2 regions of the Arthrobacter sp. LjRoot78 genome follow, and region 2 is predicted to be linked to the other one. Evidence: predicted binding sites of a transcription regulator. Region 2 holds the regulator's gene; the other holds the start of a gene.
What was found. Region 2 encodes LexA, which represses DNA repair genes until DNA is damaged. Its sites were predicted from a motif close to TCGAACANNTGTTCGA; they were not measured.
Positions count from the first base shown of each region.

Region 1: a site for LexA is predicted at 11,757-11,772, ahead of ACSQ1X_RS11730 (DUF6504 family protein). Genes of this name have one in related genera too.

Region 1 is NZ_CAXUTG020000001.1:2,534,093-2,549,360, reverse strand. Features, by position in the region: gene ACSQ1X_RS11805 (SulP family inorganic anion transporter) at 1-410, opposite strand, end outside; gene ACSQ1X_RS11800 (endonuclease/exonuclease/phosphatase family protein) at 443-1,141, opposite strand; gene ACSQ1X_RS11795 (carbohydrate-binding domain-containing protein) at 1,321-2,904, opposite strand; gene ACSQ1X_RS11790 (polyphosphate polymerase domain-containing protein) at 2,978-3,766, opposite strand; gene ACSQ1X_RS11785 (DUF4956 domain-containing protein) at 3,763-4,449, opposite strand; gene ACSQ1X_RS11780 (GtrA family protein) at 4,525-5,619, opposite strand; gene ACSQ1X_RS11775 (phosphodiester glycosidase family protein) at 5,629-6,615, opposite strand; gene ACSQ1X_RS11770 (thioesterase family protein) at 6,750-7,553, shown strand; gene ACSQ1X_RS11765 (DUF2177 family protein) at 7,583-7,972, opposite strand; gene ACSQ1X_RS11760 (lipoate--protein ligase family protein) at 7,989-8,741, shown strand; gene ACSQ1X_RS11755 (mycoredoxin) at 8,738-8,995, opposite strand; gene ACSQ1X_RS11750 (SOS response-associated peptidase) at 9,166-9,912, shown strand; gene ACSQ1X_RS11745 (VOC family protein) at 9,934-10,356, opposite strand; gene ACSQ1X_RS11740 (chorismate mutase) at 10,371-10,697, shown strand; gene ACSQ1X_RS11735 (hypothetical protein) at 10,738-11,124, opposite strand; gene ACSQ1X_RS11730 (DUF6504 family protein) at 11,865-12,191, shown strand; gene ACSQ1X_RS11725 (DNA polymerase III subunit alpha) at 12,188-15,268, shown strand, end outside.
Region 2 is NZ_CAXUTG020000001.1:1,625,329-1,640,596, reverse strand. Features, by position in the region: gene rpmI (50S ribosomal protein L35) at 1-78, opposite strand, end outside; gene infC (translation initiation factor IF-3) at 195-1,388, opposite strand; gene ACSQ1X_RS07550 (DUF1844 domain-containing protein) at 1,677-2,075, shown strand; gene ACSQ1X_RS07545 (MFS transporter) at 2,253-3,554, opposite strand; gene ACSQ1X_RS07540 (SseB family protein) at 3,612-4,511, opposite strand; gene priA (bifunctional 1-(5-phosphoribosyl)-5-((5-phosphoribosylamino)methylideneamino)imidazole-4-carboxamide isomerase/phosphoribosylanthranilate isomerase PriA) at 4,525-5,271, opposite strand; gene ACSQ1X_RS07530 (hypothetical protein) at 5,328-5,486, opposite strand; gene hisH (imidazole glycerol phosphate synthase subunit HisH) at 5,487-6,248, opposite strand; gene hisB (imidazoleglycerol-phosphate dehydratase HisB) at 6,245-6,871, opposite strand; gene ACSQ1X_RS07515 (histidinol-phosphate transaminase) at 6,960-8,078, opposite strand; gene ACSQ1X_RS07510 (LysM peptidoglycan-binding domain-containing protein) at 8,156-8,530, opposite strand; gene lexA (transcriptional repressor LexA) at 8,941-9,690, shown strand; gene ACSQ1X_RS07500 (ATP-dependent DNA helicase) at 9,757-11,829, opposite strand; gene hflX (GTPase HflX) at 11,822-13,390, opposite strand; gene ACSQ1X_RS07490 (class I SAM-dependent methyltransferase) at 13,838-14,452, shown strand; gene dapF (diaminopimelate epimerase) at 14,433-15,268, opposite strand, start outside.

The sequences.
Region 1 (15,268 bases), 910 kb from region 2:
ATCGGCTTGGACAGCAGCCCGGTGATGAAGCCCAGCCTGAAGATCCGGCCGGCGACGAGGAAGATTCCGATCAGGATTGCCAGGACGCCGGCGAGCGCCACGGCATGGGCCGGATCCCGTCCGGCGAGCGGGAGCAATGCGGCGGCGATCATGGGTGCCAGCGATGAATCAGGTCCCACGATGATCACGCGGGCAGGCCCGAAAACCGCGTAAAACAGCATGGGCACCACCGACGCGTACAGCCCCGTGACCGCGGGCAGCCCCGCCGCTTCGGCGTAGGCCATGCCGGCGGGTATCAGCGCCGCGCTAAGGGCTGCTCCCGCGGCAAGATCGGACTTGAGCCAGGGCAGCTGGTATGTCCGGGCCAGCTGGATGCCCGGAACGGCTTTCAGGATCCAATCGCGGTGCATTGGGGCCTCCCGGGCTGGTGGTCGGCGTCAGGTTACGGCGTGCCCTGGATGGGGCCGTAATCCTGGCCGTATTCGGCCGAGACCAAGATGGGAAGGTGGTCCGAGGCGCCGCGTGGCAGGGTTTCCACGCTTTCGATGTCCAGGCCGAGGGAAGTGGCAAAGTCGAAATGCCCCTTGAAGACCTTGTACCTCGTATAAGTCCGCCGGTCGCTGAGGGAGAGCTCGTACCCGGAGTTCTTCATGTGTTCGTTGAGATTTTTGGTGAAGAACGGGTAGTTGAAGTCACCCACCATGAGCGTCATCAGCCCGCTGCCCATCCCGAGGAGCTCCGCGTGGGCCGCCTTGATCTGCTTGCGGCGCAGAGAATTGGAGGCCGTCAGGGGCGCCGCGTGGAACGAGGCGATCACCAGCTCATGGTCTGTTTCGTTGTCCACCACCCGGGTGCCGATCAGACGCTCATGGGCCGGGGCCAGGACGCGGTCGTGCAATGACTTCTTCAACGCGAAAGTGTTGGTTTCAAAGGCTGTGAAGCGGTCCATCCGGTAGTAGATGGCGAGCCCCAGCCTGTTGCCCTTGGTTGAATCGGCCAGGTGAAGCGGCCCCAGTGTGTCCGGCAGATCCGTGGTGTCGCACTCCTGCAGGCACAAGGCATCTATCCCGAAGTCGCTGGCCAGATCCTGCAGTTCACCGACCGCCGCGTGCTTGCGAAGGTTGTAGCTGATGACTCGTATCAGGGGAATACCTCTTCCGAGCGTAGTAAGGAGAACCGACTCCTGAGTCTAGTCCGTACATGGTGCCGAGCACAGAAGGCCCGCGCGGAAGGACGGCACGGAAGGGCGGCGGGCGAAAGCGGCCAGGCATGACGGCGGGGGACGCGGCCGCGCCGTCGTCCCCCGCCTGCGTATTGCCCCTAGCGGCCGCCGGGACCGCGTGCGGCGGTGTATTCGCCGGCGGTGACGGTGCCTTGCTCCTGTGCACCGTCAAGTGTTCCTTCTCCGAGGCCGGCGGTGACCTTGGCGGTCCCGCCGGTGTACACCGTGTATTCCTCGCCGGCCGTGATGGCTGCGGAGGAGTAGACCAGCGAAGCTGCCTGCTTGGAGGTCACGAACGTCCCCACGACTGCGCCGCTGGCGTCCGCCAGTTGGATGGTGGTGCCGGCCGGAAGGGCCGAACCGAAGGTCAGTTGGACGCCGGACTGCGCCGAGGACGTCCCCGGGGTGACAGCCATGCCGGAGCTTCCCGCGGCCGCCACCGTTCCGCCGTTGACCACGAGTTCGCCGTTGACGTCCAGTGCGCCGTTGCCATCGTTGGTGGGGCCGTTGACCACTACCGTGCCGCCGGTGATGGTGGCGCTGCCGTTGGAGTCCAGGCCGTCACCCTGCGAATTGATGGTGAGTGAGCCGCCGCTGATTTCCACGGTGTAGTCTCCTGCGGCCATTTCTCCGCCGCCGCCACCCATGCCGCCGCCCATTCCGCCCTGCGAGGTGGTGCCCGTGCTGCCCCCGGAAGCGTTGACGCCGTCGTCGTTGGAGGTGACGCTGGCGGTACCGCCCGAGATCACGATGTGCTGGGCTTCCAGGCCTTCTTCGGACTCTTTCACCGTGGCGGTGCCGGCGGCGATGGAGAGCGTGTTGAAGGCCTTGATGCCGTCGTCGCCGGCGCTGACGTTGAGGGTTCCACCGTTGATGAGGACCCAGCCGCGGCCTTCGTCCTCTTCGTTGTCCGACTTGAAGCCGTCGTCGCCGGCTGTGACCTGGTAGGCGCCGTCGAGGAGGACCGCGTAGTCCTTGCCCACGATCCCGTCGTCCTTGGCGTCCACGGTAACATTGCCCGCGGCCAGCACCAGGCCGTCCTTGGCGGAGATGCCGTCGTTGTAGTTGCCGTCCACGGTCAGTGAGCCGCTGCCGGCGATGGTGAGGTCGGCCATGGAGTACAGCGCGGCGTTGGGTGCATCGTCGCCCTGGTCGGTGTAGCTGGCGGCGTCGGCCAGGGCGTTGGAGGTGCCCTCTGCCAGGAAGACGATTGCTTCGTTGGCGCTTTGCACCACAAACGGGGATCCGGTGGAGCTGGTCACGTCCGCGCCGTCCAGGATGATGCGCACTACGTCCTCTTCACCGGCGGCAACCACCACCTGCCCGTCCGTCAGCGAACCGCTCAGGCGGTAGGTTCCGGCAGCGCTGATGGTGACAGTATCGCCGTCGACCTTTACCGCGGAGGACGAATCTGATGTAACAGCGCTGGCGCCGTCCGCCAGGGTCACGGCGACTTCGGACGCGGCGTCCCAAGTGAGGTCGTCGGCGTCGTAGTGGGTGTCCGCCGAGAGGGTATCCAGGGAGACGGCCTCGGCCGTTCCGGACGACCCTGACGTTGTTGAGTTGGAAGTGGCGCCGGTGATCGAGGTTCCGGTGGAGGTGGTGCCGGCCGCGGAGCAGCCAGCCAAGCCCACGGCAAGGGCCAGTGCGGTGACGGAGAGGTAAGTGCGGAAGCTTTTCATGGTGTGTGTTCCTTCGGTGAAGTATGTGCGTGAAGCGGGGGAGGTCGGCGGGGGAAGCCTGCCCGGGAAGGGTTCAGGCGGCGGGGCGGAGGGCCAGAGTCCGGCGTAGCGTGCGGTTCCAGCGGTTGGCCGGCAGCTCGGGGCAGAGGGCCGCCATTCCTGTGGCGAATTTGGAGATCCTGGAGGGCCGGACGCCGTGGGCCCAGAGGTGCCGGTCCAGCGGACCCGCCGTCGACCCGGACTTGGTCTCCAAAATCACGACGCCATCCAGGACCCAGGCCTGTTCCCCGGGCCGCTGCCAGGTGACGTCCGTGTCGATGGTTGCCCGGCTGCCGGAGTCCGGCAGGTACAGGGTGGTGCGGTGGTAGCGCGTTTCCAGCACCGGGCCCAGGGGGCTGTCCGGAACGTAGCCCACCGCGGCGGTGAGGGTCTCGCGGACGTAGTCCAGGCCCTCTGCCGTCAGCCGGGCGCGGTCGGTGAGTTCGTAGGGGATACGTTCCTTGACGGTGGCCTCGCGGGCGCCTTCCGTCTTGACTTCCAGGAAGCTGGTGGCGCTGTCCACATAGGTCCTGGTGCGGACCTTGTAGCGGCGTCGGCGGCCGTAGGCGGCCAGGAGGTAACTGTCCAGCCCGGCCGAGTCGAAATAGACGGAGTCGTACGCGAAGCAGCGGCAGCCGTCCATCTCAAGGACCCGGACATCGGCGTCGAATGCGGTCAGCAGCTCCTGTGCCTGTGCCTCGGGGACCACGTACTTCCGGTCCACGCGGGTCTGCAGTGCGGCCTCCGCGTTCAGCTGGTCCAGCCCGATAGACGGGAGCAGGCGGAGGGAGTCCAGGACGCCGGCCTGCGCCGGGGCGGTCATGCCGCACCGGCCGAGGCATGGACGGGAGCGGAAGCCGGAGCGGAGACGGGGTCGGACAGCGGCGGGACAGTTCCGGGAATGGCCTCCGGGTACGCTGCGGTGAAGGTTGCGGCCGGGAAGGTTGCAGCCGGAATGGTTGCAGGGACGTAGGCGTAGCGAACATCAACAACCGTCTTGTCGTTGACGAGGTCCAGCTCCTGCACGGTGGCCGAGTGGACCTTGCCGTGGACCACTTCTTCGAGCCGGGCGTAGAGTTCCTCGTCAACGGCGATGGCGCGGTCCAGGATCACTGTCTGGTGGCGGTACGCGGGCAGGACGCGGGAATGGTCTCCCACGAACATCACCAGCAGGATCATGGCCATCAGCGCCAGTGGCAGCCACACGGGGTCGATGCCGAGGCCGGCGATCAGGCCCAGGGCCAGTGCTGAGAAATAGTAGGCCACCTCGTGCTGCGCCAGTTCGGTGGAGCGAAGCCGGATGATGGACAGGACACCGAAGAGGCCGAGGCCCAGGCCCACGCCGGCGGCCGAGCCGGAGAGTGCGGCCGCAACTGCCATGACGCCGACGTTCATGCCGAGGTAGGACACCACCAGGTCGCGGCGCCGGTGCCGGCGGAGATACAGGGCGAAGGTCAGGATGCTGATGGCGGCCAGGTCGGCGGCGATGAGGACGAGGGGTGTCATGGGATTCTCCGGAATCTGATTGGTGGACTGGTTTTCACGATCCACGGCCAAACTGTGCAGGTGCTGTGACGGAACCTAGGCCGGAATATGAGTGTTTGCCGGGAGTTCATCTGCTGTTTCCGCCGCGGCTTTGCCGTTGACCTTCCCGGCATTCTTCCCGGCAAAGAGGAACCGCTGCTGCACCGCGTAGCTGGTGGCCAGCAGGGCGATTTCGGCAAGGATTTTGGCGGGAAGCATGGCCAGGGACAGCGCTTCAAAGGCGGCGATCAACCCGAAGTTGGCGGCCAGCAGCACCGCGACCAGGGCGAAGTAGCGGACGCCGGTCCGGGCGGCGGGCTTCTCGCGGCCGCGCCGGAACACCAACCGCCGGTTGACGGCGAAGTTGACGGCCGAACTTACGGCCCGGGCGCCAACCACCGCAAGGAGCAGGGAGTCGGTGGCCGCGGTGAGGAGGAGGAACATCAGGGTGTCCACCAGGAACGCAGTGAAGGAGGACGCCAGGAACTTCAGCAGCGGGGCATAGATCCGGGCGGAGTCCGCCACCGGCCTGAAGTGCGAACCCGCGTTGTGGTCCAGGTACACGGTCGCGATGTCGACGCTGTTGATCGCGTACCCGGCCTGTTTGGCTTCCAGCAGCAGGTTCAGCTCGTACTCGTAGCGCTCGCCGTGGACGGACCGGAGCCAGGGGAGCATGGAGGCGGGGTAGCCGCGGAGGCCCGTCTGGGTGTCGGAAATCCTTTGGCCGGTGGCGAGGGTGAACAGCAGCCGGGTGGCGTTGTTGCCGAACCTGCTGCGGGCCGGGACGTTGCCTGTGAAGCTTCGAGTGCCCAGGACCATGGCCGGTGAGCCGGGTTTCACCGCGGCAGCCACCTTGAGGATGTCCACGATGGTGTGCTGGCCGTCGCTGTCGGCGCAGACCACGTTGCGGCCCGGGAGGTGGTCGGCGATGAAACCGAAGCCGGTCTTAAGCGCGAAGCCCTTTCCCCGGTTGGTGGCGTAGCCGACGACGTGGCACCCGAGTGCCTTGACGCCGTCGAACACGTCCCGGTAAGCGGGACCGCTGCCGTCATCAACCACCACCACCGTGGCCCATGGTTCCGCGTCTCGGATGGAGCGGATCAGGTCGGGCAGCTGCCGGTCAGGCTCGTAAGCCGGGATCAGGATGATCACGTCGGCCTCCTACTGCGCGATGTAGAGGATGTCGGAGGTGCCGCGTTCTTTGTTCTCGCCCAGGGGGTTGTTGACCAGTTCCCCGTTGAAGTACATGGTGGAGGACCCGCCGCCGTCGATGTTGTACGCGGTGGTGGCGCCGAGGCCCTGCATGATTTCCGCCAGCCCGGTCATGGTCACGCCGGCGCTGTAGCCGGGGCTCCGGCCGTCCACCACGACGAAGACGAGGTGGTTTTCGTCGATGATGCCGACGGCGGTGCGGGGCTGTTCGCCCTGGATGGAGTGGTTGCCGAAGTTGGTGTCCACTTCCATGTCCTCGATGCCCGTGGCGACCTCGCCGTCGTTCAACAGGGACGGGCCGAAGGAGAGGGTGTTCCAGACCCCGTCGGCCAGCAGTTGCTCAGCGGTGGTGGCGGTCTCGTCGTAGACCTTGACGGTGCCGTCCCGGTAGAAGGCCAGGCCCTGCCGGGCGCCCTCGTCGCGGAACACCACGCCGTTGCGGATCACGATGCCGGTGTCGCGGAAGCCGTAGTAGTCGCCGTTGATGGCAAACACGGCGTTGTTGGCCTCGGCGATGGCGGACGTGGTGTCGGTGATGTTTTCGCCGAAGCTGTCGTTGGCGAACGCCGACTGGAGGGTGGTGGCGTCGTCCAGTACGACGTCGGCAACGTAGTACGTGACGGTGCTGTCGCCGCTGCCGGTGGTCACCGTGGAGATGTTGATGTTGGATCTGCCGGAAACATAGGACGTGTCGGTGGTGACCGCGGCGGTGGTGCCGCTGGATTCGGCGGTGGATTCGGTCGTGGTGTCGGCCGCGGTACTGCTCTGGCTTGCCTGGTAGGCGGAGACGTCCGAGATTTCCACGTGCTGGACTACAAAGCGGTCCAGCGCCCAGGCGGTGGCTCCGCCGGCGGAAAGGGTGAGGGCGACGGCCCCGGCGACGACGGCGCGCCGGATGCGGCCGCCTTTGCGTTTTTCGTTCGTGAGAGGAGTCATGCCTTTATTTCTAGGCTCCGGACTTATGCCGGCCATGAGGCCTTGTTATGAGGAAGCTGTGACAAAGGCAAGCTGTGAGCCGTCTAGCGATAGTGTGTTCTGGGATCATCACCAGCCATGCGAAAGGGTCGACGTTGACTGCAGCACTTCCGGAACTCGCCGAGGGGGAGTTCTACTACGAGTCATTGGGCGGCGGACAGTTCCGTTCCACGATCCACGCCCAGGGTGCCTGGAACGAGCATGAGCAGCACATGGCGCCCGCATCCGGGATCATGGCGGACTGCCTGGAGCGGCATGCCCCGCGGGACGACGTCAGGATGGCGCGCCTGAGCTACGAGATCCTGGGACTGATCCCCGGCGGCGAGTTTGAGGTCGTCACCACCACCCTCCGCCCGGGCCGCACCATCGAACTGCTGCAGGCCGAACTCGTGGCTGGGGGGCGCGTGGCCATCCGTCTCACCGCGTGGCGGATGATCACGTCCGACACTTCGGCGGTCGCCGCCGTCGAAGATGCCTGCATTCCCGGACCGGAAAAGTGCTCTCCGTACGACGCCGCGAGCGTCTGGCCGGGAGGCTACATCCGGTCCCTGGAAATGCGTGTTGCCGACGGACACCGCCCGGGCTCCGGGACAGTCTGGATCCGAACCGCGCACCCGCTGACGGACAAGGCCGACAGTGGCGACCTGGCGCGGCTCATGGGCCTGGTGGACACCGCCAACGGAATAGCGGCGCGGGTACCTCCGGGGAAGGACAGCTACGCCTTCCCCAACCTGGACTTGCAGATCCACATGTACCGGAAACCCGCCGGCGACTGGCTGGGCCTCGACAACGCCGTCTCCTTCGGAGCCGACGGCATCGGACTGACGTCCACGGTGCTCCACGACCTGGACGGGCCCTTCGGCCGGGCAGAGCAGATCCTGACGCTCCGCAAGACGTAGTCTTCCGCGGAACCTGGCTCCTGCGGCCGCTAGTTCCTGTGGAACACCAGCCAGCCGGCCAGGGTGGCAAGGGCAGTCAGCGCTGCGCCCCAGAGGATGTCCACGATGATCAGCTGCAGCGGCCAGGTCTTCAGCGTCGCGGCATTGGTGAGGTCGTAAGTGGCGTAGGCGAAGGCGCCCAGGGCGGCACCGTAGCCCACCGCGCTAAGCCAGCTGCCGCCGTCGAGCGCGGGTCGCAGGGCGAAGAACACAATGCCGGCAATGTAGATCACGTAGAAGACCACCGCGTACCCTAGATTGGGCCGGTCGGCCAGCAGTTCACCAATCTGTCCGCGGTAAAAGGGGTTCATCGTCTTGAGCCAGATGGCGTCAATGACGGCGAAGGCGGCGGCGACGACCAGGAATTGCAGAATGACCATAAGGGAGCTTAGCAAGATGCAGCATACGGCCGGCGCACCCGCCACGCTGACCATTGTCCGGCAGGAGCAGTCGCTGGGCGCGGCCCGTGACCTGGAATTCGGCATTGAGCTGCTGGGCATGGCCAAGACCGGGCGGATCGGCCCGACGCTCAGGCTGTACCGCCCGGCTCCGACGGTCGCCTTTGGCCAGCGCGACGCGCACCTTCCCGGCTTTGAGGCGGCAGCGCAGGCGTGCCGGGAGCTCGGATTTGAGCCGCTGGTCCGGAAGGCCGGCGGCCGGGCTGCGGCGTATCACGAGGGAACGCTGATCGTGGACCATGTGGAGCCCCATGCCGATGCCATCGCCGGCGCCAAGGGGCGCTTTGCCTTTTTCGGCGGGATGCTGGCCGACGCGCTGCGGAACGCCGGAGTCCAGGCCGCCGTCGGCGAAATCCCGGGGGAGTACTGCCCCGGGGAGTTCAGCGTCCACGGCCTGGACCCGGCAGATCCTCTGCACCGGGTCAAACTGATCGGCACCGCCCAGCGGGTGGTGTCGGGTGGCTGGCTGTTCAGCTCGGTGATCGTGGTGGAGAATTCCGCGCCGATCCGCAAGGTCCTCGAAGCCAGCTACGCGGCCCTCGGGCTTGACTGGGACCCGGCCACTGCCGGTGCCGTTGACGACCTCGTCCCCGGGCTGGACGTGGCCGCCATCGAAACTGCGGTCATCAACACCTATGCCGGGTATGCGCAGCTGGACTACGCGGATTTCGCCAGCCTGCGAGCGGGCTAGGCGGCGAGCCGGCTCTTCACTTCGGCTGCCGACGGGTTGGTGGCAGCGGTACCGTCCGGGAAGAGGACGGTGGGTACCGTGCGGTTGCCTCCGTTGAGCTGCTCCACGAGGTCGGCTGTCCCTTCGACTTCTTCGATGTTGATCTCGGTGTAGCCGATGCCCTGGGCGTCCAGCTGCTTCTTCAGACGGTTGCAGTAACCGCACCAGGTAGTCGAAAACATGGTGATGGTGCCGGATTCGGGAGTGAAATCCACAGAGTTCTCCTCAGTATCGTTAGTGCTCGTCGTTATCAAAGCAGCTGTCTTTCCACTCAACGGTAACCCGTCGGCCGGTATTCCCCGGGCGCCGGGGCACCGCACCCCTGTCCCTGCCCCCTCGGGTTACGCCGGGTGACACTGCATCGGGGCGGTGGCATGCTGGTGCCATGTGTGGACGCTATGTGATGGCCAGGGCTGTCGGGGACCTGCTGGCAGAGTTTGACGCCGAACTGGAAGAGGAACTGGTGGTTCCGCCGTCGTGGAATGTTGCTCCGACCGCCGATGTGCCCATCGTGCTGGCACGGCTGGTGGACGGCAGTCCGGTCCGGCAGCTCCATGTGGCCCGGTGGGGGCTCGTGCCGTCCTGGGCCAAGGACCCTTCCATCGGCTCGAAGATGATCAATGCGCGAAGCGAAAGCGTCCTCGAGAAGCCGGCCTTCCGCAAAGCGACCCGGTCCCGGCGCTGCGCGGTGCCGGCCGACGGCTATTACGAATGGAAGGGTGAAGGGCGCGGCAAGCAGCCCTACTATGTGCACCCGAAGGACGGCCGGCCCCTGGTGTTCGCAGGACTCTACGAATGGTGGAAGGACCCGTCCAAGCCCGAGGGCGACCCGCACCGGTGGATGCTGTCCACCTCAATCATGACTACGGACTCGCCGCCCGAGGGCTATGGCGGCGGAATGCTCGCCGAACTCACCGCACTGCACGACAGGGTGCCGCTGCCCATGAACCGCGAGACCATGCAGGCGTGGCTGGATCCGCAGGCGGATGACGCTGCCGGCCTGGTGGATCTGGTTCGTGCGGGTGCGCACGACGTCGCCGAAGGCTGGACCATTGATGCCGTGGGCACCGCCGTCGGGAATGTAAAAAATGACTCGCCCGAGCTCATCCAGCCGGTGGGCAGCCTGTTCTAGCCGGCCTCCGGACCGGTGACTCTAGACTGTGACGTTGCCGCCGGCGTCGACGGCCCACGTGGGATTGAAGGCGATTTCCCAGCGGAAGCCGTCGGGATCGGCGAAGTACCCCGTGTAGCCGCCCCATGGCTGGGTTTTCGGCGGCGCCACCACGGTGGCGCCGGCCCCCTCTGCTTCCGCCACGACCAGGTCAACGTCCGCCGCGCTCCCCACGTTGTGGCTCAGCGTGACGCAGGGGACCCCGGCGGGGCTGCCCACTGACGCCTCGGCCTGCATCTGGCCTGCGTCCCAGAGGGAAAGAATGAGGCCGTGGTTGGCCTGGATGAAGACCACCTCGCCGGGGACTTCCCGGTGGACCGGCCAGCCCAGGCCGTCCACGTAGAAGGCGCGGGAGGCCTCGACACTGCGGACGCCTAATGAAATGAAGTCGACTCGAGGCTGCATTCTTAGATACTGTCATGCACATGCCCACAAATCACGGACACGACAAAGACGCCCAGGCCGACAGGGAGCAGCTCGCAGCTGTCCGCGTGGCCGTCGATGAAGTTGATGAGCAGATTGTCACCCTGATTGCCCGCCGTGAACGTCTGATCCGGATTTCCGGAACGTTGAAGGGTGATGACGCCGAGGTCAGGGCTCCGGGCCGCGTGGAGAAAGTCATCGAACATGTCCGTGCCGCCGCCGAGAAAAAAGACATCGATCCGGACATTGTGGAGAAGACGTACCGTGCGATGATCACGGCTTTCACCGAGCTTGAGATGAAAGTGCACAACGCCAGCAGCTAGCGGTTCAAAGCGCAGCTAGCGGCTCAGAGCGATTCCTCCGTCAGAGCGATTCCTCCACGGGAACGTTCGCCTGGTATTCCCGGCCGTCGGCGTCGCTGAAGGCTGTCATCAGGTGACCCTTCTCCAGCCCCAGGACCGTGCTCATGGGAAAGTTGCCGGTAATGGTGCTGCCGGAATGCGAAACGCCGCTGAGGTCGAAATTCTCCTCGGTGCCGTCGTGGCTGAAGCAGTAGAAGGACACAGCTTCGCCGTTCATGAACTCGATCCCCATTCTTCGTTGATGGGAATGATCCGGTGTGGCTGCGACGAGGCCAACGACATAGGCGCCCGCCCCGGGGATATTGCCGTCTATATCAAAAGTCGCCACCAAGGTGGAATCCTTGGCGGCGATGGCTACGTGCTTCAGGAGTGCGTCATGGGAGCTCATGGCTCAATCCTGCCCCCCCTCGCCCGCGTCCGTCCACCCCTGATTCAGGTTTTGTCAGGGCTCCGGCGCAGACGTGAATCATTAGAAGATACATTCGAATGTTTGCGGCATCGGGGCGCTCGGATCACCGTACTTCCGCGGGGATCCGGCAGTTGTGCGGGTGGAGTGGAAAACCCGTGGTGATGACTATGCACCCGGGCTCCATGGCAAGGGTTCGGACGAGAACGCCGAAGCGCTCCTGCGTCGCATGGCGCACGGCGACGGGATGGAGCTTAGGGTTGCCGAACACCAGGGGTCGATCGTGAGCGCGGGCCGCCTGGAGTCGGCGCCGGGTGCCGACTTTGCGGGAATCTGGGGCGGGCAACGCGGTAAGAGTGGCGCGGCCAAGGGATATACCGTGCAGTCACCGCGGCCCGCGCTCAGTCCGCAGTGAAGCTGGGCAAGAAACTCATCCACAGTGATTCGACCGGATACTCGCGGCCGATCCTGGAGCGCTACGGGTTTCTCCGGGTGTCAACAACCACCCCGTACTGCTGGCGGCGCTGAAGCCCGGCTGTCCCGCACAGCTCCTGGCTCCGTCTCCGGGAAGGGCTGTATAGGTTTTGTCCCGGCTCCGGCGTAGACTTGATTATTCGAAGATATATTCGAAAGAATTGTTTCGAACGAATCATTTCAGATTTCCCCTGCGCCGTTGCGCCCACGCGTGGCGGTCAGGGGGAGTGCACTTCCGGGAGGCGCCGATGGGCTTGTTCAGCGAGGGTGTCGACGTCGTCTGCACGCCCGCCGGCCAGCCCTCGGCGCTCACCTGGGCCGGTCGTCAATACACGGTTTGCGCAGAGCCCGTGCGCTGGTTTGAGCGCAGGCAGTGGTGGGCCGAAGAAACCCGCGCACCACTGGGAACCGGCCCGGGACTGGTGGACCACGAGATCTGGCGCGTCCAGGTCCGTCCCGCTGATGAGGAGGCGGCGCCGGATGAAGCCCTCACCCTCGACCTGACCAGGAACATCGGCAGCGGCCGGTGGCGGCTGCTGAAGATCCACGATGCCCTGAGGCCGCGATCAGCATGAGCTTCACCCATCTTCACGTTTCCACCGCCTTCAGCGCCCACTATGGGGTGTCCTGGCCGGATGAGCTTGCCCAGGCGGCCGCCGCGGACGGCGCCACCGCGCTTGCCTGCACTGACAGGAACGGCCTGTACGGCACTGTCAAACACCTCAAAGCCTGCATGGCGGCGGGACTGGATCCCGTCGTCGGGGTTGACCTTGCGGTCTATGACGACGACGGCGACCTCCGCACCCAGCTCGCGGGCCGCGTCGTTGTACTTGCCCACGGACACAACAAAGGTGCCGGCTACCGGGCCCTCTGCCGCCTGATTTCAGATGCCCATGCCCGTACGTCAGGCAAGGCCGGGGGAGTGGTGCCCGTTGCGGTGACCCGCGCCGAAATCGCTTCCCGGGCGCTGCACCCGGAAACACTGGAACCGGTGCTGACTGTGCTGGTGGGGCCGGATTCAGACGTTGGCAGGGCAATGAGCGGCCGCCGGTACCTTCGCCCCCGCACGTTGTTCAAACAATGGCTGGACAGCATGCCGAAGGGAACCGTGGCAGCAGAAGTGGTGTCCCACCTCAGCGCTCCCGGGGAGCCGCTGAGCACTGCCCATGCCGTGCGCATGCTCAAGCTTGCTGCCGAGCACGGGGTTCCGGCCGTCCTGACCAACGCCGTGCGGTATTGCGCGGAAGACGGGGCTGCAACGGCGGATGTGCTGGATTCTGCCCGCACCTTGAAATCCCTGACCGAACTGACTGAGGAGCCGTTGCTTCAGCCCAACGGCCGGGGGTGGCTGAAGACCTCCGCCCAAATGCTCGAACTCGGCAAGGAGGTCATCCATGCCGCGGGCTACGGCGCCACCGACCTCACCAGATTGCTCGGCCAAACCGAGGCGCTCGCGGACCGCTGCCGGATGGACCCGGTCGCGGACATGGGGTGGAAGCAGCCGGTGGTTCCCGAAGCTTCGGTCATCGGCATTGATGGCGATCCGCTGGTTGAGCTGACCAGGCGCTGCGAGGCCGGCATCAGCCGGCGGTTCCCGGGGATATCAGGGCGGGCCGAAGCGGAAATGCGGGCACGGCTGGAGCACGAACTGAGGATCATCGCCAACCTTGGCTTCGCTTCCTACTTCCTCACAGTGGCCGAGGTGTCCCGGATGATCCTGGACATGGGGGTCAGGGCCGCGGCGAGGGGCTCCGGGGCCTCCAGCCTGGTGAACTACCTGATCGATGTCAGCCAGGTGAACCCGCTGCAGCACGACCTCATTTTCGAGCGGTTCCTTTCCCGCGACAGGGCAACGCTTCCGGACATCGACATCGACGTCGAAAGTGCCGAGCGGCACAACGTGTACCGCCGGATCTTTGACCGCTTCGGGGCGGAACGCGTCACGCTCATGAGCATGCAGAACGGCTACCGCGCTCGCGGTGCCGTCCGGGACGCCGGCCACGCACTGGGCATGGACGACGGCGACATCGGCGAGATCGCCAAGCAGCTGTGGCGGTTCTCGGCAAGGAACTTCCGTGAGGCCCTGGTGGAAAAACCCGAACTGAAGGAATTCGCAGGAAGGGTGGAGCAACGCGAATTCGCGGAAAACCAGCAACTCGACCTGCTCGTTGACCTGACAGAGAGGCTCGACCGCCTGCCACGGCACATCTCCATGCACCCCTGCGGCGTAATCCTTGGCGACGCCACGCTGCTGGACCGGACCCCCGTCCAGCCCAGCGGCCTTGGCCTGCCCATGAGCCAGTTCGATAAACACGACATGGATCCGATGGGGATGCTCAAACTGGATGTCCTCGGCGTCCGAATGCAGAGCGCCATGGCCTTTGCCGTCCGTGAGGTCATCCGGCTGCACCCCTCAAAGGCAGAGGTGGTGGCTGCCGGTGCACATCCTCCCGGACCGGACGGCACGGGGCCGGACTTCATCTCGGCAGACGGGCACATCGACCTCAACGCCGTACCGCTCGATGACGAACCAACCTACGAGCTGATCCGGAGCACGCATACCCTTGGCTGTTTCCAGATCGAATCTCCCGGCCAGCGGGAACTCATCGGCAAAATGGCACCGCGGGAATTCAACGACCTCATTATCGACATATCGCTGTTCCGCCCGGGGCCCATGAAATCGGACATGGTCCGGCCCTTCCTCGAACACCGGCACGGATTCGCGCCGGAAGTCTATCCGCATCCGGACCTCGAACCTGTGCTCCAGGAAACCCACGGCGTGACGGTCTTCCACGAACAGATCCTGAAGACGTTCGACGTCATGACCACGTGCGGCCTGGCCCGGGCGGATGAATTCCGGCGTGCCCTGGGGAATGAACTCCTTGAACCCAAAGTGGAGGAATTTTTCCGCAAGGAAGCCCGGGCACGGGGTTACACCCCGGAGGTCGTGGACAAGGTCTGGGGAACACTCAAGGCCTTTGGCAGCTTTGGATTCTGCAAGGCACACGGAGCAGCCTTCGCCGTGCCCACCTATCAGTCGGCCTGGCTGAAGGCCCACCACCCGGAAGCTTTCCTCGCCGGGCTATGGGAACACGATCCCGGCATGTATCCCAAGAGGCTCCTGGTGGCCGAAGCTCGGCGGCTGGGGATCCCCATCCTGCCCCTGGACATCAACAGGAGCCAGGCAGAGTACCGGGTGGAGCGGGTCGGATCCGGGCCCGACCGCGGGAAGCTGGGCATCCGGCTCAGCCTGAACGGCATCTACGGGCTTTCCGGGGCCGAACTCAAAAGGATCGTTGCCGGCCAGCCCTACGACTCGCTGGCAGACCTGAGGGCCCGCTCCAGGCTGAGCAAGCCCAGCATCAAGCGGCTTGCCCAGCTCGGAGCATTCGACGCGCTGCACCGGGAATCCGGCGGAGCCGCCAACCGGGCAGACCTCGTCCAGCACCTCCAGACCCTCCAGAACCGCCCCGGTAAGAAAGGCATTGAGGTGATCGAGGGCCAGCTGTCCCTGCCCCTGGGTGATGTTGAACTCAAGAACCTGAAGGCCGAACTTCCAGCTCCGAGCATGATCGAAAACGTGCGGGCAGAACTTGACCTGATGGCGGTGGATGTCAGCGAACACCTGATGGCCAGCCACCGGCCCCTGCTC
Region 2 (15,268 bases):
CTGCTGGCGGCGCAGCTTGCCGCTGCCGGTCAGCTTGAAGCGCTTCTTAGCACCACTGTGGGTCTTCATCTTCGGCATGGGAACCGATCTCCTTACGTATCCGCAGACAAGTCTGCAGTCTTTCGTGCAGCCACCCCTGCGGGCGGCGTGCTGGTTGCTTGCTGTGCTCGGGCGATGCTTCGCACAGCTTTGAACTAGTTAGTCTTCTTGCTGCCCGGTTTGGGAGCAGCAGGCCGTGCTGCAGGCTTGGGTGCCGCAGGCCGTGCTACCGGCTTGGGCGGCGGCGCAGGTACGCCGGCCGGCTTCGGCGCCACAGGGGCAGCCTCTGCGGGCTTCGGTGCAACCGGTGCCTTGGCCACAGCGGGCCTGCTTACCGCAGGACGCGGTGCTGCCGCTGCCCTGGGGGCTTCGCGCTTCGGTGCTTCCTGCTTCGGTGCTTCCTGCTTCGGGGCTTCCTTGACGGGCGCCGCCTGCTTCGGAGCTTCCTGCTTGGGTGCTTCCTTGACGGGCGCTGCCTGCTTCGGAGCTTCCTCAGCCGGAACTTCCTGCTTCGGCTCTTCCTTGACCGGCGCTTCGGCTTCCGGGGCCGCAACCGTTTCTGCAGGTGCCTCGGCGCTGGTTGAAGCCGCAGCCTCAGTGCTCGCCTCGGGTGCTGCTTCTTCAGTCGTTACGGCAAAACCCTCAGGAAGCAGGTCCGCAAGGGACTGCGTCATGGCGGGCTGGTCGCGGCTGACGTCCACCCGGCCGGTGGCCTTGGCTTCGTTCTGGGCCTTGGCCTCTGCGCGCTGCGTCGCACGGCGAGCCTCAGCCTTGGCCTCAGCCTTGTTCTTCAGCGGACCAACAACCATGACCATGTTGCGGCCGTCGATGCGGGGGCTGGACTCGACAACGCCAACTTCGGCGACATCGTCGGCGAAGCGCTGGAGCAGGCGGATGCCCATTTCCGGACGCTGCTGCTCGCGGCCGCGGAACTGGATCATGGCCTTGACCTTGTCCCCGGCGCCGAGGAAGCGGAGGGCGTGGCCGCGCTTGGTCTCGTAGTCGTGGGTGTCGATCTTCAGCCGGAAACGGATTTCCTTCAGAACCGTGTTGGTCTGGTTCTTCCGGGCCTCGCGTGCCTTGACGGCGGCTTCGTACTTGTACTTGCCGAAGTCCATCAGCTTGCACACCGGAGGCTTGGCCTGCGGTGCAACTTCAACGAGATCAAGGTCGGACTCGGCAGCCAAACGCAGGGCATCCTCAATACGGACGATTCCTACCTGTTCACCTGCAGGGCCGACCAGCCGCACCTCGGGGACGCGGATACGCTCATTGATTCTTGGCTCGCTAATGTTAGAACTCCTGTGGTTGAGATGAGTACTCCACCGGCAAATAGAGAAGGCCCCCAATTGCCGGAGCAATCGAAGGCCTCGAAGATCGGATGTACACCGCCTCCGGGGAGGCTGTACGCGTTCCACGCAACTGACGCTGCTGTGGACCGCCCGACCAGGTACCCGGCAACCTTGCTTCCGCGGGAAATTGCTTCCGGGAAAACGGCTGACGCGGGTGGGAGAGAACTCCGCTTGCAAACTGAAAGTCAATCCTACCGAAGGAACCCCAAAAACTGCACATTGGCAGTTACGAGTTTCACATAGCAAAATAACGACATTCAGTCGGTCTGTGACAAGCTTACCAGTATGAGCACTTCAGACAGTAATTCACACGTTTTCGAGCCCGCCTCCGGTCAGCGGGACGGCCAGGAGCAGGTCTCGCAGCAGATCCGGGACATCTCCGAGGTTCCCGCCATCGAGGTCATCACCACCGCCGCTGTGCACCTGATGAGCGCGTCGGCCGTCAAGCTCGGCCTTGCCGCCGAGGACAATGCCGAGGAGCTCAAGGACCTGGACGAGGCCCGCAAGCTGATCACCGCGCTGGCCGGACTCGTGACTGCTGCCGCGCCGGAAATTGGTTCCCAGCACGCCGGTCCGTTGCGCGACGGACTGCGCTCCCTGCAGCTGGCCTTCCGCGAAGAGTCGATCATTCCTGACGCCCCGGGGAAGGGCCCGGGGGAAAAGTACACCGGCCCGGTCAACTAGGCGCTAATTCAGGCTTTTCACCGGCATATCGACGGCGGCGTGCGGACCAATCGGGTCTGCCCGCCGCCGTCGTCGTTTGAGTCCCGTCGGTTGAGTCCCGTCGTAAGAGATCCGCGTTGTCGTATCTGACCGGTGGCCTCAATCCTTCCGCCGGGTCAGGCGGGCTCCTGCCCCGCGCTAGGTGAGCAGGCCGCGCCGGCGGCGATGGCGCAGCAGCACCAGGCCGAACAGGCAGAGGACAACGCCCGCCGCACCCACCGAGACAAAACCGGCGGACGGTCCGATTCCGTCAATGAAAACACCGGCCAGCGGAGCGCCGAGGGCCACCCCGGCAGTCAGCGCAGATCCGTACCAGCCCATGGCCTCGCCGCGGCGGCGCTCCTCCACGAGCTCGGCCACTTTTTCCGAGGCAGAGGAAAGGACCGGCGCGCACAGCAGCCCGGGCAGCAGCGAAAGCAGGCACAGTGTCAGCGTGTCCCGGGCGAAGCCCATCGGGATGGTGAGGGCAGCCATGCCAAGCAACAGGATAATCGGGGAAACCGGCCGGTGCATGGCGCCGTAAAGGAGCCCGCCGACCACGGAAGCCGCGCACCAGAAGACAAAGACCAGGCCAATCTCCGCCTGGTGCCCGCCGGTTTCCAAAGCGGCAACAATTCCCACGTCAGTGCCGCTGAGGACCATTCCGGCCCCGGCGGCCACAGCGAAGACCGCTGCCACCGCGGCGGTGAACCAGGCAAAGTTGTGTGCCACCCTGTGACGCAGCCCCAAGCGGCGGAGCTCACTGGACGCCACCGGAGCAAGTTCGGCAGCAGCCTCCTGCAGGTGTGCCGGAGCCGCCGCGACGACCGCCACTTCCGCGCCTTCCTGCTGGTCCGTTTCGTACTCGTCATCCGGCACTGCGCTTCGCGTCGGCGGGTTGAACCACATCAGGAACAGGCCGGCCACGGACGTGCACACACCCACAACCGTCAGTCCGGCAACCGAATAACCGGCGGTAGCCACAATGGCGCCGGCCGCAGGGCCGAGCATGAAGACCAGCTCCGTGGCGATCGCATCCAGCGCGAAGGCCGTCCGCCGCTGCTCGCCGCTTGCCAGCACGCCCAGCGACTGGCGCACCACGCTGAAGATTGGCAGCGTGAGGAGTCCCCCGACGAACACCAGCGCCAGCAGCCACTCATAGGAGACGTGCGGCACCACGGACCAGATGACGGTCTCGGAAACGACGGAAGGAATCAGCGCCTTGCGAAGACCGACGGTATCCACCCGGCGACCGCGCCAGGGGGCCCCGACGGCGATGCCAATGGTCATTACCGCTGCCGCTGCACCGGCGGCGGCATACCCCTCGCCCAGCGTGAGGACGATGTGCAGGGTCAGCAGTACCCCGGCCGCCGAATGCGGTATGCGGGCTATCATTCCGACGGTCAGCAGTAGCCTGATGGGCCTGACTGCAAGGAGCTCCTTGTAAAGAGCGAAATTCACGGGCTTTGTCCTTCATCCTGCCGACGACAGGACGGGATGTGTCCCGTCTACCGTCAGCTACTCGGCTGCGCGCAGCAACTTTACCTCTATCGAGTCAACCCGCTCGGCGAAGACCGCATTCCGGGACCACTCGGCATTGAGTCCGGACACAACTGCCTGGACACCGGCAGCATCCAGGCCGTCGGCCAGGTACAGCACGACACGGAGCTCCGGCCCCGGACCGCCGCCGGGGACAACGGCACCGCCGGCTGTTGACGACGCGACGCCGCCGCCCGGCTCGAGTTCCACGCGCCTTACCGGCGGATAGCCTGCCGTTGCTTCCGCCATTGCGCGTGCAAGCTCCGGGTCTGCGTAGGACGGCAGCCACTCCTGCTGCTGGGCGAGAGCCCAGACGGCCGGCCGACGGACAACGAACGTGTACTCGGAACCGGGATCCAGCACCAGGAGTTCGGCGCCTTCGGCCACCGCGGACAGTGCGGCCCTCGCGGCATAGACAGCCACGGGCCGGGCCTGCGGGTGCCACGCTTCCAACGCCGTTGCCGACGTGAAGACGGGAAGGGCGGTCCGTCCGTCCGGTGCTTTCAGCGTTACGAGCGCCATGTCCGCCTGCTTATCCCCGTGAAGCCGGTCGGCGTGCGTCCCGTGGTCGCTTTCTTCGGCCAGCCGGGCAACGATCGGAACAAACACCCGGGCAGTGGCCAGGGATGCCACCACGGCAGCCTCGTCGCCGGCAGCGGAGCGCAGGGCGTCAACCGCGGCGAGGTAACCGGCATCGGCCGTGCCGTCGTCGTCCTCGAAGTTGTGGATCTTCGCATCCTCGCCGGCGAAGCTGCGGCCGGCCCAGGGCTGGCCGGCGGAATCCGTGGCCCCGCCTGAGCCGGCAAGCGCAGCGGCGATGTGGCCGGGCAGCTGCCGGGGTGCCGGGGGTCGCTGTTCCGCTGGAGGTCGCTGATCCATGGTGGTTGCCGGGCTAGCGGCGGCCTGCTACGTCAAGCGCTTCCGGCAGCGTGAAGGCACCGGCGTACAGGGCCTTGCCCACGATGGCACCTTCAACGCCCAGCGGCACGAGGGAGCGCAGCACCTTGAGGTCCTCCAGGCTGGAGATACCGCCGGAGGCCACCACCGGCTTGCCGGTCTTCTCCACCATCTGGCGGAGCAGCTCAACGTTGGGGCCCTGCAGGGTGCCGTCCTTGGTGACGTCCGTGACCACGTAGCGGGCGCAGCCGGCTTCTTCGAGCCGTGCCAGCACGTCCCACAGGTCGCCGCCTTCCTTCGTCCAGCCGCGGCCCGCCAAAGTTGTTCCGCGGACGTCGAGCCCGACAGCGATCTTGTCGCCAAAGCGGTCGATGGCGCGTGCAGTCCACTCCGGGTTTTCAAGGGCCGCCGTGCCCAGGTTCACCCGGGCGACGCCCAGGTCCAGGGCCTTCTCGAGTGATTCGTCGTCGCGCAGGCCGCCGGACAGTTCAACGTTGATGTCCAGCCGGCCCACCACTTCGCGGAGCAGTTCGGCGTTGGAGCCGCGGCCAAAGGCTGCATCCAGGTCCACCAGGTGTACCCACTCGGCACCCTGCTCCTGCCAGTTGAGTGCAGCTTCCAGCGGCGTGCCGTAACTCGTCTCGCTACCGGCCTCGCCCTGGACCAGGCGGACCGCCTGGCCGTTGACGACGTCGACGGCGGGGAGCAGTTCCAGGACGGGCAGCGGCGTTTCGGTGGTCATCTTCAGGTCCTCAGGTTGTAGTGAAGCTGTGGTGGGCAGGCAGGGTGCGGGCGCGGCTAGTTGGCCGGCAGGGTAAGAAGGTACGCGGCCAGCAGCGACATTCCGGCCAGAACGTAGAAAACGACCTGGGTCCAGAGCGGCTTGTGTTGCTGCCTGAAGGACAGCGCCCCGCCAACCAGCAGGCCGGCGACGCCCGTCAGGACTATCGACCACATCTAGGCGGCCGGTCCGGTACGGGCGGGAGTGGCTGCTGTTGCTGCCGCTTTGCCGGGGCGCAGGCTGTTGACCCAGTTGCGGAGGAGCCGGGCTCCGGCGTCGCCGGACTTTTCCGGGTGGAACTGGGTGGCGCACAGCGGCCCGTTCTCCACGGCGGCGATGAACGGTGCGCCGTGCTCGGACCAGGTGACCAGCGGGGCAGCCATGCGGGGCTGGATGACGTCGAAGTCCCAGTGCTGCACACCGTAGGAGTGGACGAAGTAGAAGCGCTCGTTTTCAACGCCCTCGAAGAGCCGGGATCCTTCCGGAACCTTAACCGTGTTCCAGCCCATGTGGGGTACAACCTCGGCAGGAAGCAGTTCCACCTTGCCGGGCCACTCCCCCATGCCTTCGGCTTCGGTGCCGTGCTCGACGCCGGCCTCAAAAAGCACCTGGAGTCCCACGCAGATGCCGAGTACGGGACGGCCGCCGGCAACACGCCGGCCGATCATCCGGATGGCGTCCACTGCCTTGAGCTCGCGCATGACCGTTTCGAAGGCTCCGACGCCGGGAACCAGCAGTCCGTCGGCATTCAGGACGTCCTCGGGCTTGGCGCTGAGGATGACTTCGGCGCCCGCACGCTCAAGCGCACGGACGGCTGAGCGGACGTTGCCGGAGCCGTAGTCCAGGACTGTGACGGTGGGTTTACCGTCGGGTGAGGCCGGCTTCGCGCTTCCGGCAGGATCCAGGATTGCCCCGTCCCGGAGGACCGGGCCGGTCACAGCGCACCCTTGGTGGAGGGGATGCCCTCTACGCGGGGGTCCGGCTCCACGGCTGCGCGCAGAGCACGCGCGAAGGCTTTGAACTGGGCTTCCACAATGTGGTGGGGGTCCCGGCCGGCGATGACGTTCATATGCAGGCAGATGCCGGCGTGCAGGGTGATCGCCTCGAAGACGTGGCGGGTCAGCGAACCGGTGAAGTGGCCGCCGATCAGGTGGTATTCCTGCCCGGCGGGCTCTCCGCCGTGCACCAGGTAGGGACGCCCGGAGACATCGACGACGGCGTGGGCAAGGGCCTCGTCCAGGGGAACCGTGGCTTCGCCGAAACGGCGGATCCCGGCCTTGTTGCCCAAGGCGGTACGAAGCACCTCGCCAAAGGTGATGGCGACGTCCTCCACCGTGTGGTGGACGTCGATGTGGATGTCACCGGTCGCCTTTACGGTCATGTCGATGAGCGAGTGCTTGCACAATGCGGTCAGCATGTGGTCGTAGAACGGAACCGAGGTGCTGATGTCCGAGATGCCCGTGCCATCAAGGTTGATCTCGACGAGCACGGACGATTCGCTCGTGGAACGCTCCATGCGTGCGGTCCGGGCCTCGGCAGCAATGGATCCGGTGGTGCTCATGTGTTGTGTCCTTTGGATGTAAGGAGAAATACCGTCGGGGTGGAAGTCTGGGAACTGGTTCCCTGGGGAACCGGGGTCTGACTCCAGTTTAGGCCGGGACGCTGGGCTGCCCGGTCAGGATCAGTTCCAGGGCTTCCAGGAAGGCTGTGGTTTCCGTCTCAGTGCCTGCCGTGACGCGCAGGTGGCCGGGGATTCCGACATCGCGGATCAGGACGCCGGCGTCGAGCAATCCCTGCCATACTCCGCGGGGGTCCTCGAGGCCGCCAAAGAAGACGTAGTTCGAGTCGGATGCGGCGGGCTTGAGTCCCATCCGGGTTAGCTCCGTGACGATCCGGTCGCGCTGCCGCTTGATGTCTTCGACGTCGGCCATGAGGGCCTCGCGGTGTGTCAGGGCGGCCAGGCCGGTCGCCTGAGTGATGGCGGACAGGTGGTACGGCAGCCGAACGAGCCGCAGTGCGTCCGTAACCTCGGGGGCGGCCGCCATGTAGCCGAGCCTTGCACCGGCCAAGGCAAAGGCCTTGCTCATGGTCCGGGACACGATCAGGCGCTCACGGCCCGGCAGGAGGGTGAGGGCGCTGGGCGTGCCGTCGTGCGCAAACTCGTGGTACGCCTCATCGACGATCACGACTGTCTGGCTGGCCTCGCCCGCGGCATAGACGGCTTCGACCACATCCAGTCCCAGGCCCGTGCCGGTGGGGTTGTTCGGTGAACACAGGAAAACGATGTTGGGCTGGAGTTCCCGGACCTGACGGGCCGCTGACTCCGCACTGAGGCCATAGTCGTCCGCACGCCGGCCAACGATGTAACCCGTATCGGTGCCGCTGGCCAGCAAGGGGTACATGGAATACGTGGGCGGGAACCCGAGGGCGGTACGCCCCGGCCCGCCAAACGCCTGCAGTATCTGCTGCAGCACTTCATTGGACCCGTTGGCGGCCCAGATGTTGTCAGCGGCCAGGCCGTGGCCAAGGTACTCCGCCAGCCGCTCACGCAGTTCGGTGAACTCCCGGTCCGGGTAGCGGTTCAGTCCCGCCGCGGCAGCGGTCACAGCCTCGGAGATGGCGGCGAGGACGTCGGCCGGAACGCCATGGGTGTTTTCGTTGACGTTGAGCAGGATGGGAACATCCAGCTGCGGCGCACCGTACGGGCTCAGGCCCCGAAGGTTGGTCCGGAGGGGAAGTCGGTTCAGTCGCTCTAGCTGGTCAGTCACTTCAACAGTTTAAGTGAGGGTGGCCGGGCCGCCGAAACTGTGACGCCGCCGGCCGGCCGGGAGCAGGTTTTGGCGCCCTAGTTTGAGGGGACAAAGATCTGCTGGCCCGGCATGACCCTGCCGCCGTCGAGGTTGTTGAGCTGGACGATGTCGGCCACGACATCCCGGGGGTCGCGTTCGGGGGCCACGGATCCTGCGATCTCCCAGAGGGACTGCCCCGGCTGGACCGTCACCGACACGGTGGGGGTCAAGGACAGCTCGGACGCGGAATCCGCCGCCTTCGCCGGCGAGTTCAGGAAGCCGGCGAGCGAGATCAGCAGCACGGACACCAGGATCAGCGGAATCCCGACGAGGACGATGCGCCCGCGGCGGGTCAGTCGGAGGGGCGGCTGCGAGGACCTGGCCTTCGCCGTCCTAACGGCCGGACGTTCCTCCCAGTTGAAGCCCTGCATGGGAGATTCCGCGCCATGGTGCCCCAAACCCTGCTTGGCCGAACCATCATGACGCGAACCGTGAAAAGCACTTGTAACTGACATGAACTGAGCCCTCCTGGACCTGACTGTGCTGCCCGCTGTGTTCCTGAAGCTGACGTCCGCCCGTTCCGGTTTTCGAACATAGAACCGAAAGAACTTCGCTACTAGAACACATATTCGAACTTTACTGGTTCTGTTCTAGCACTTATTAACGAACATTGTCGAGACTCACTAGAACAAATGTTTGAAAAACCTGTGGGGCTGGCCTACGTTTGAGCTACAGAACAACCACTTCTGCAGTTGATCAGCAGGGTCTGACATTTTCAGGCCGGAAGTTCCCGGCACCTGCAGCGACGGAGGCCGGGGAGAACGGAAAGGCGTTGGCGAACATGGCAGCACAAGCCACCGGCGGCAGGGCTACGCAGCGGAGCCAGCAGTCATCACCGAAGCCGAAGGGCCTCACAGTACGTCAGAAGAAAATTCTGGAAACGATCCAGCGCTCCGTCAACGACAACGGCTACCCGCCGTCCATGCGTGAAATCGGCGACACCGTGGGACTGGCCAGCCTGTCCAGCGTCACCCACCAGCTCTCGCAGCTTGAGAAGCTGGGCTACCTCCGCCGCGATCCCAAGCGGCCGCGTGCCATGGAGGTCCTGATGCCGCTGACCTTGGACGAGGGGACAGCCAAAATCACCGGCGTGGAAAAGCCTGCCCGGCTGCGCACAGTAGGCGGATTGGCTGTATCCGAACTTGCCACGGCAACGGATACGGCCATGGTCCCCCTTGTCGGGCGGATCGCTGCCGGCGGGCCGATCCTGGCTGACCAGGTCGTCGAGGACCTCATGCCGCTGCCACGGCAGCTGGTGGGCCACGGTGAGCTTTTTATGCTGAAGGTGTCCGGCGATTCCATGATCGACGCAGCGATCTGCGACGGTGACTGGGTTGTGGTGCGCCAGCAGAGCGACGCCGCCAACGGCGACATCGTTGCCGCCCTCCTCGATGATGAAGCCACGGTCAAAACGTTCCGTCAGCGGGACGGCCACACCTGGTTGCTGCCGCAGAACACGCAGTACGAGCCCATCCTGGGCGACCACGCAACCATCATGGGCAAGGTCGTCTCAGTCCTTCGCTCGCTCTAGCAGCCCGCCGTAGCCGCCGCCGGTCACCCGGCGCCGGCTCGAGCCCCGTCAGGCGCCCCCGCCCCGTCAGGCAGAAGCGGCCTCCGCCGGAGCCTTGGCCAGCCGGCTCAGCGCAGCCACAGCGATCGCAGGATCTGTAGTGGGCCAGAACGGTGGCAGGGCAGCACGGAGGAAGCCTCCGTAGCGTTCCGTGGACAGCCGGGAGTCGAGGACGGCCACAACACCCTTGTCGCCCGTGGAGCGGATCAGACGGCCGGCACCCTGGGCAAGCCGGATCGCGGCGTGCGTGGCCGAAACCGACATAAAGCCGTTGCCGCCTGCCTGGGCCACGGCCCGGGACCGTGCCGTCATCAGCGGATCATCCGGCCGCGGGAACGGAATCCGGTCGATGACCACCAGCCGGCATGACCCGCCGGGAACGTCAACGCCCTGCCAGAGGGACATGGTGCCGAAAAGGCAGGTATCCGGTTCGTCTGCAAACTGCCGCACCAACGCGGTCATGGTCGATTCGCCCTGGCACAGGATGCTGACATCCAGGCGCGGGCGCATGGCTTCTGCCGCTTCCTCGGCGGCCCGCCGCGACGAAAAGAGGCACAGTGCCCCGCCGCCCGAGGCCCGGATCAGCTTCTCGAGCTCGTCGAGTGCTTCAGGCGACGTCCCGCGGCCGGGCTTCGGCAGATGGCTGGCGACGTAGAGGATTCCCTGCTTGGGATAGTCAAACGGGGATCCGACGTCCACTCCGGTCCAGCTGGGTGCGCCTTGTCCCACGAGCCCGAGCCCGCCGGCGGCCGGTTCGAAGGCCGATCCTATGGCGAGGGTGGCAGAGGTCAGGATCACCGTATGGCCGGCAAAGAGACCGTCTCGGAGCTTTCCAGCCACACTCAGCGGTGCAATGTTGATCAGGGCAGGCGCGGCATCGTCCGGCTGCGAGTAGCCCTGCTGCGGGTCGAAGGTGCTGTTCCGCGAAAACCAGACCACTTCGCGGTTTTCCCGTGCGGCAATCAGCCGTTCGCAAAGCTCAAGGATGACCATCAGGCGTGAGCGCGCCAGCTGGCGTCCGCCGTCGGCCGTGTTGGCACTGTCCCCCTTGGAGTCGGAAAGGGCCGCGCGGCAGGCTTCCCGCAACTGGTCCACACAGTCGAGTTGTTCATCGTTGAGGCCGTTGGGCAGCAGGCCGCTGGAGACTCCGGCGATGGCGAGCTCAAGGTTGGCGGCCGCGTTGTTGAGCGCGTCAACAGTGATCCCGGTGTTTTTGCGGGCGCCCGAGGCGGCGGCATGGACCATGGCCACGGATAACTGGCCGGAGACTGCTCCCGTCACGCGGTCCTGGAGCTCGTGCGCCTCGTCAACCACCACGACGTCGTACTCCGGCAGCACCGCCAGGCCCTCGAAGGCGCTGACAGCCAGCATTGCGTGGTTGGTGACCACAACGTCGGCCTCGGCTGCGTCATGCCGGGCAAGTTCACTGAAGCACTCGGCAGCCATGGGACATTTCTGCGCTCCCAGGCATTCCATCGACGTGACGGACACCTGCCGCCAGGCGCGGTCCGTCACACCGGGCATGAGTTCGTCCCGGTCCCCCGTGGCGGTCTTCTCCGCCCATTCGCGGAGCCTGACCACTTCCTTGCCCAGCTGCGACGCCGGACCGCCCAGGGAGGCGGCGAAGTGCGGGACGCTGGTGTCCTCCCCCAGTGAGAAGAGCTGGCCCTCTGACGGCTCCTCGGAGGGGAACCCGCCGTCGAGCTTGTGCCGGCAGACGTAGTTGGCCCGGCCCTTGACGAGGGCCACCTTGACGGGACGCTCCAAGGCGGGAGTGATGGTTTCCAGCAGCCGCGGAAGATCCCTGCCCACGATCTGGGTCTGCAGGGCCAAGGTAGCTGTGGACACCAGGGTGGGTTTGTCGCTGACCTGTGAATGGGCGATCAGCGGAATCAGGTACGCGAGGGACTTTCCGGTGCCGGTTCCGGCCTGGACCAGCAGGTGGTCGCCGCTGTCTATAGCGCGTGCCACCTGCCGGGCCATCTCGTGCTGGCCGTCGCGGCTCTGTCCGCCCATGCCGGACACCGCCCGGTCGAGCAGTTCAATGACGAACTGCTCGCCGGCGGAGCCACTCGTTTCTCCGGCCCCGGGGTCAGACATTGCTGATGAAGGATTCCAGTTCAGCGGCGAGCCCTTCGCGCACCATGACCAGGGCGCGTGTGCCCTGCTCTTCATGGTCCAGGCGAAGGATTTCGGCGTCCGTTTCGTGGAGCTTGCTGATCAAGTCACCGCGGTTGTACGGGATCAGCAGTTCCATCTTGACGCTGGGCCGCGGAATGGATTCGCTGATCGCCTTGAGGAGTTCGGCGATGCCCTGGCCGGTGCGCGCGGACACCACCACGTGGCGGGGTTCACGCTGCTTCAGGCGTTCCACCACGAACGGATCCGCGGCGTCGGCCTTGTTCAGCACGATGATCTCGGGCACCTTGCGGGCGTCCACTTCGCTGAACACTGCCCGGACCGCGGCGATCTGGCCTTCCGGATCGGGATGCGAGACGTCCACCACGTGCAGGATGAGGTCCGAATCGGCCACTTCCTCCAGGGTGGAACGGAAGGCTTCCACCAGTTGGGTCGGCAGGGACCGGACGAAGCCCACGGTATCGGCCAGGGTGTAGCCCAGGCCGTCTGCCGTTTCCGCCTTGCGGACGGTGGGATCCAGCGTGGCGAACAGGGCGTTCTCCACCAGGACGCCGGCGTCGGTCAGCCGGTTCAGGAGCGAGGACTTTCCGGCGTTTGTGTATCCTGCGATGGCTACGGACGGCACGGAATTACGACGGCGGTTGGCCCGCTTGGTCTCCCGTGCCGGCTTCATCGCTGCGATTTCACGCCGCAGCTTCGCCATCCTGGTGCGGATCCGGCGCCGGTCCAGTTCGATCTTGGTTTCGCCGGGACCACGGGAACCCATGCCGGCACCTGCGCCGCCCACCTGGCCGCCGGCCTGGCGGGACATGGATTCGCCCCAGCCGCGCAGGCGCGGGAGCAGGTATTCAAGCTGCGCCAGCTCCACCTGGGCCTTGCCTTCACGGCTCTTGGCGTGCTGGGCGAAGATGTCCAGGATCAGGGCCGTGCGGTCGATGACTTTGACCTTCACGATGTCCTCGAGTCCGCGCCGCTGTGAAGGTGCCAGCTCGGCATCCACCACCACAGTGTCCGCACCGGTGGACATCACGATGTCCTTGAGCTCCTGGGCCTTGCCGGAGCCGAGGAACGTGCCGGGGTCGGGCTTGGCACGGCGCTGGACAATGCCGTCCAGAACCTCCGAGCCCGCAGTTTCCGCCAGGGCGGCAAGTTCGCGGAGGGAGTTCTCGGCGTCCGCAAGCGTGCCTTCTGTCCACAGACCGGCGAGGACAACACGTTCGAGGCGCAACTGCCGGTATTCAACTTCGGTGACGTCTTCGAGTTCGGTGGACAGGCCGGCCGTACGGCGCAGCGCCCGGCGTTCCTCAAGGTCCTGCTGGTCACCGTCGAAGATGCTGTGTTCGCTGTCCTGGCGGGATATCGCCTGCGCCGATCCCAAAACTCCGCGCGAATTTTCCGATGCGGGGTGGGCGGCACGTGCCGGAACATCCTTGGACAGAATCCGGTCGATGACGGCCTGGATTTCCTCAGGACTCATGTCCTGGGAGGCTGCATCAGATCCGGTGTTGGGCTGGTTGGTCATGTTCTCCTTTGAAGATTCGACACCTTCAGAATAATGCTGATTGTTTGTCTGCGGGGCGGTATTCGCGCTGGGCTGACGACTATTGGTCATTCGGGCTCCTGGAGTGCCGGCGGCTGCGGCGCAGCGGGCGGCGGTACGGACGGTATGTGGGGCGACGATGTGCGGGGCAGGCGACGTTGCGGAGGGTGCGCTTGTTCAGAAGAGCGCATGGTCAGACGATCAGCATTGCTGGACTCCAAGTAGTACGGGCGGGACGTTCTGCCGGGCAATCACGGCTTGACGGCGCACGGAGCGGAAGGTGAATACCTGCGTCGCTGCGGGACGGGCTGTGCCCGTGCCGGCTACTCAAAGATCAAGAACATGGATTAAACATTAGCAGACGGGTTTCCGTGCCCCGTTCCCCTCCTCGTTTCCCATCGGCGCGCCGGGCAACTAATCTGGCGAGTTATGGAGTCTGCACACTATTTCAGCGCCCAGCCTGCCGGGCCCTTCACCCGCAAACCGCTAACCGTGGAACTTGCCGGTGAAACGCGCAGGCTGCAGACGTCCAGCGGCATCTTCAGCCCCGACGGCATTGACAAGGGAACTGCCGTGCTGCTCGCCGATGTGCCGGCCCCGTCACCCCAGGGCAACCTGCTGGACATCGGCTGCGGCTGGGGTCCGATCGCACTCACCATGGCCCTGCGGGCACCCCACGCGCAGGTCTTCGCCGTGGACGTGAACGAGCGCTGCGTCGCCCTGACCAACGAGAACGCCGGCCTGCTGGGATTGAACAACGTGACCGCCAGCCTGCCCGACGCCGTCGATCCCGGCCTCCGGTTCGACACGATCTGGTCCAATCCCCCGATCCGGATCGGCAAGGACGAGCTTCACTCCCTGCTGCTGCTGTGGCTGCCCCGGCTGGCCGCAGGCGGATCCGCCTGGCTGGTGGTCCAGAAGAACCTTGGTTCCGACTCGCTTCAGCGCTGGCTGGCCGCTGAACTGGACAGCAGCTTCACCGTCACCCGGGAAAGCACCTCGAAGTCCTTCAGGATCCTTCGGGTCAGGAAAGCGTCCCGCTAGCCACGATCACCGCGGGACCGCTAAGTTCCACATGTTCGTGGCCTTCCGGCCCCGCAAAGAATTTAACGCCGACGACGCCGCCGGGCACGTTCACATTCCAGGCGTCCGGAGCGCCCTGCCCGGCCCAGTGCCGGATGGCGACAGCTGCTGCGCAGGCGCCGGTACCGCAGGACTGGGTCTCCCCCACGCCGCGCTCGTGGACGCGCATGGTGACTGTGCCGACGCCGTCGTGGACCAGCGGCTCGGAAGGGACGACAAACTCGACGTTGGTGCCGTTCGCCGGCTTCGGATCAACGTGCGGTGCCTTGAAGAGCTGTGTTGCCTCAAGTTCGCTGAGTTCGGCCAGGGCCACCACAGTATGCGGGTTCCCCATGCTGACGGACAGCGCCGGGCGCGGTACTTCCAGGCCGTCCGCGGTCACCAGCGAGTCCATGGCACGTGCCGTGGCCTCGCCCGGGAAGATGAATTCCCACGGCCCCATGTCCACGGCGTAGCCGTTATCGGTCCGCACCACTGTCTTGACGCCTCCGCGCGTGCCGATGGTCAGGGCATCGCCGGTGCCGAGCCGGACAAGGCCTTCGGCGATGAGGAAGTGGACAAACACGCGGACGCCGTTGCCGCACATTTCCGACAGGGATCCGTCACCATTGCGGTAGTCCATGAACCATTCGGCATCCGGGTGGACTGCCTGCAGCTCGCGCCCCTCCGGGAGGAATCGCGAAGGCACGGCCCGGATCAGGCCGTCACCGCCGATGCCGCGGTGGCGGTCGCAGAGTTCCGCGACCTGTTCGGGCGCAATCGGCCAGGTACCCTCGG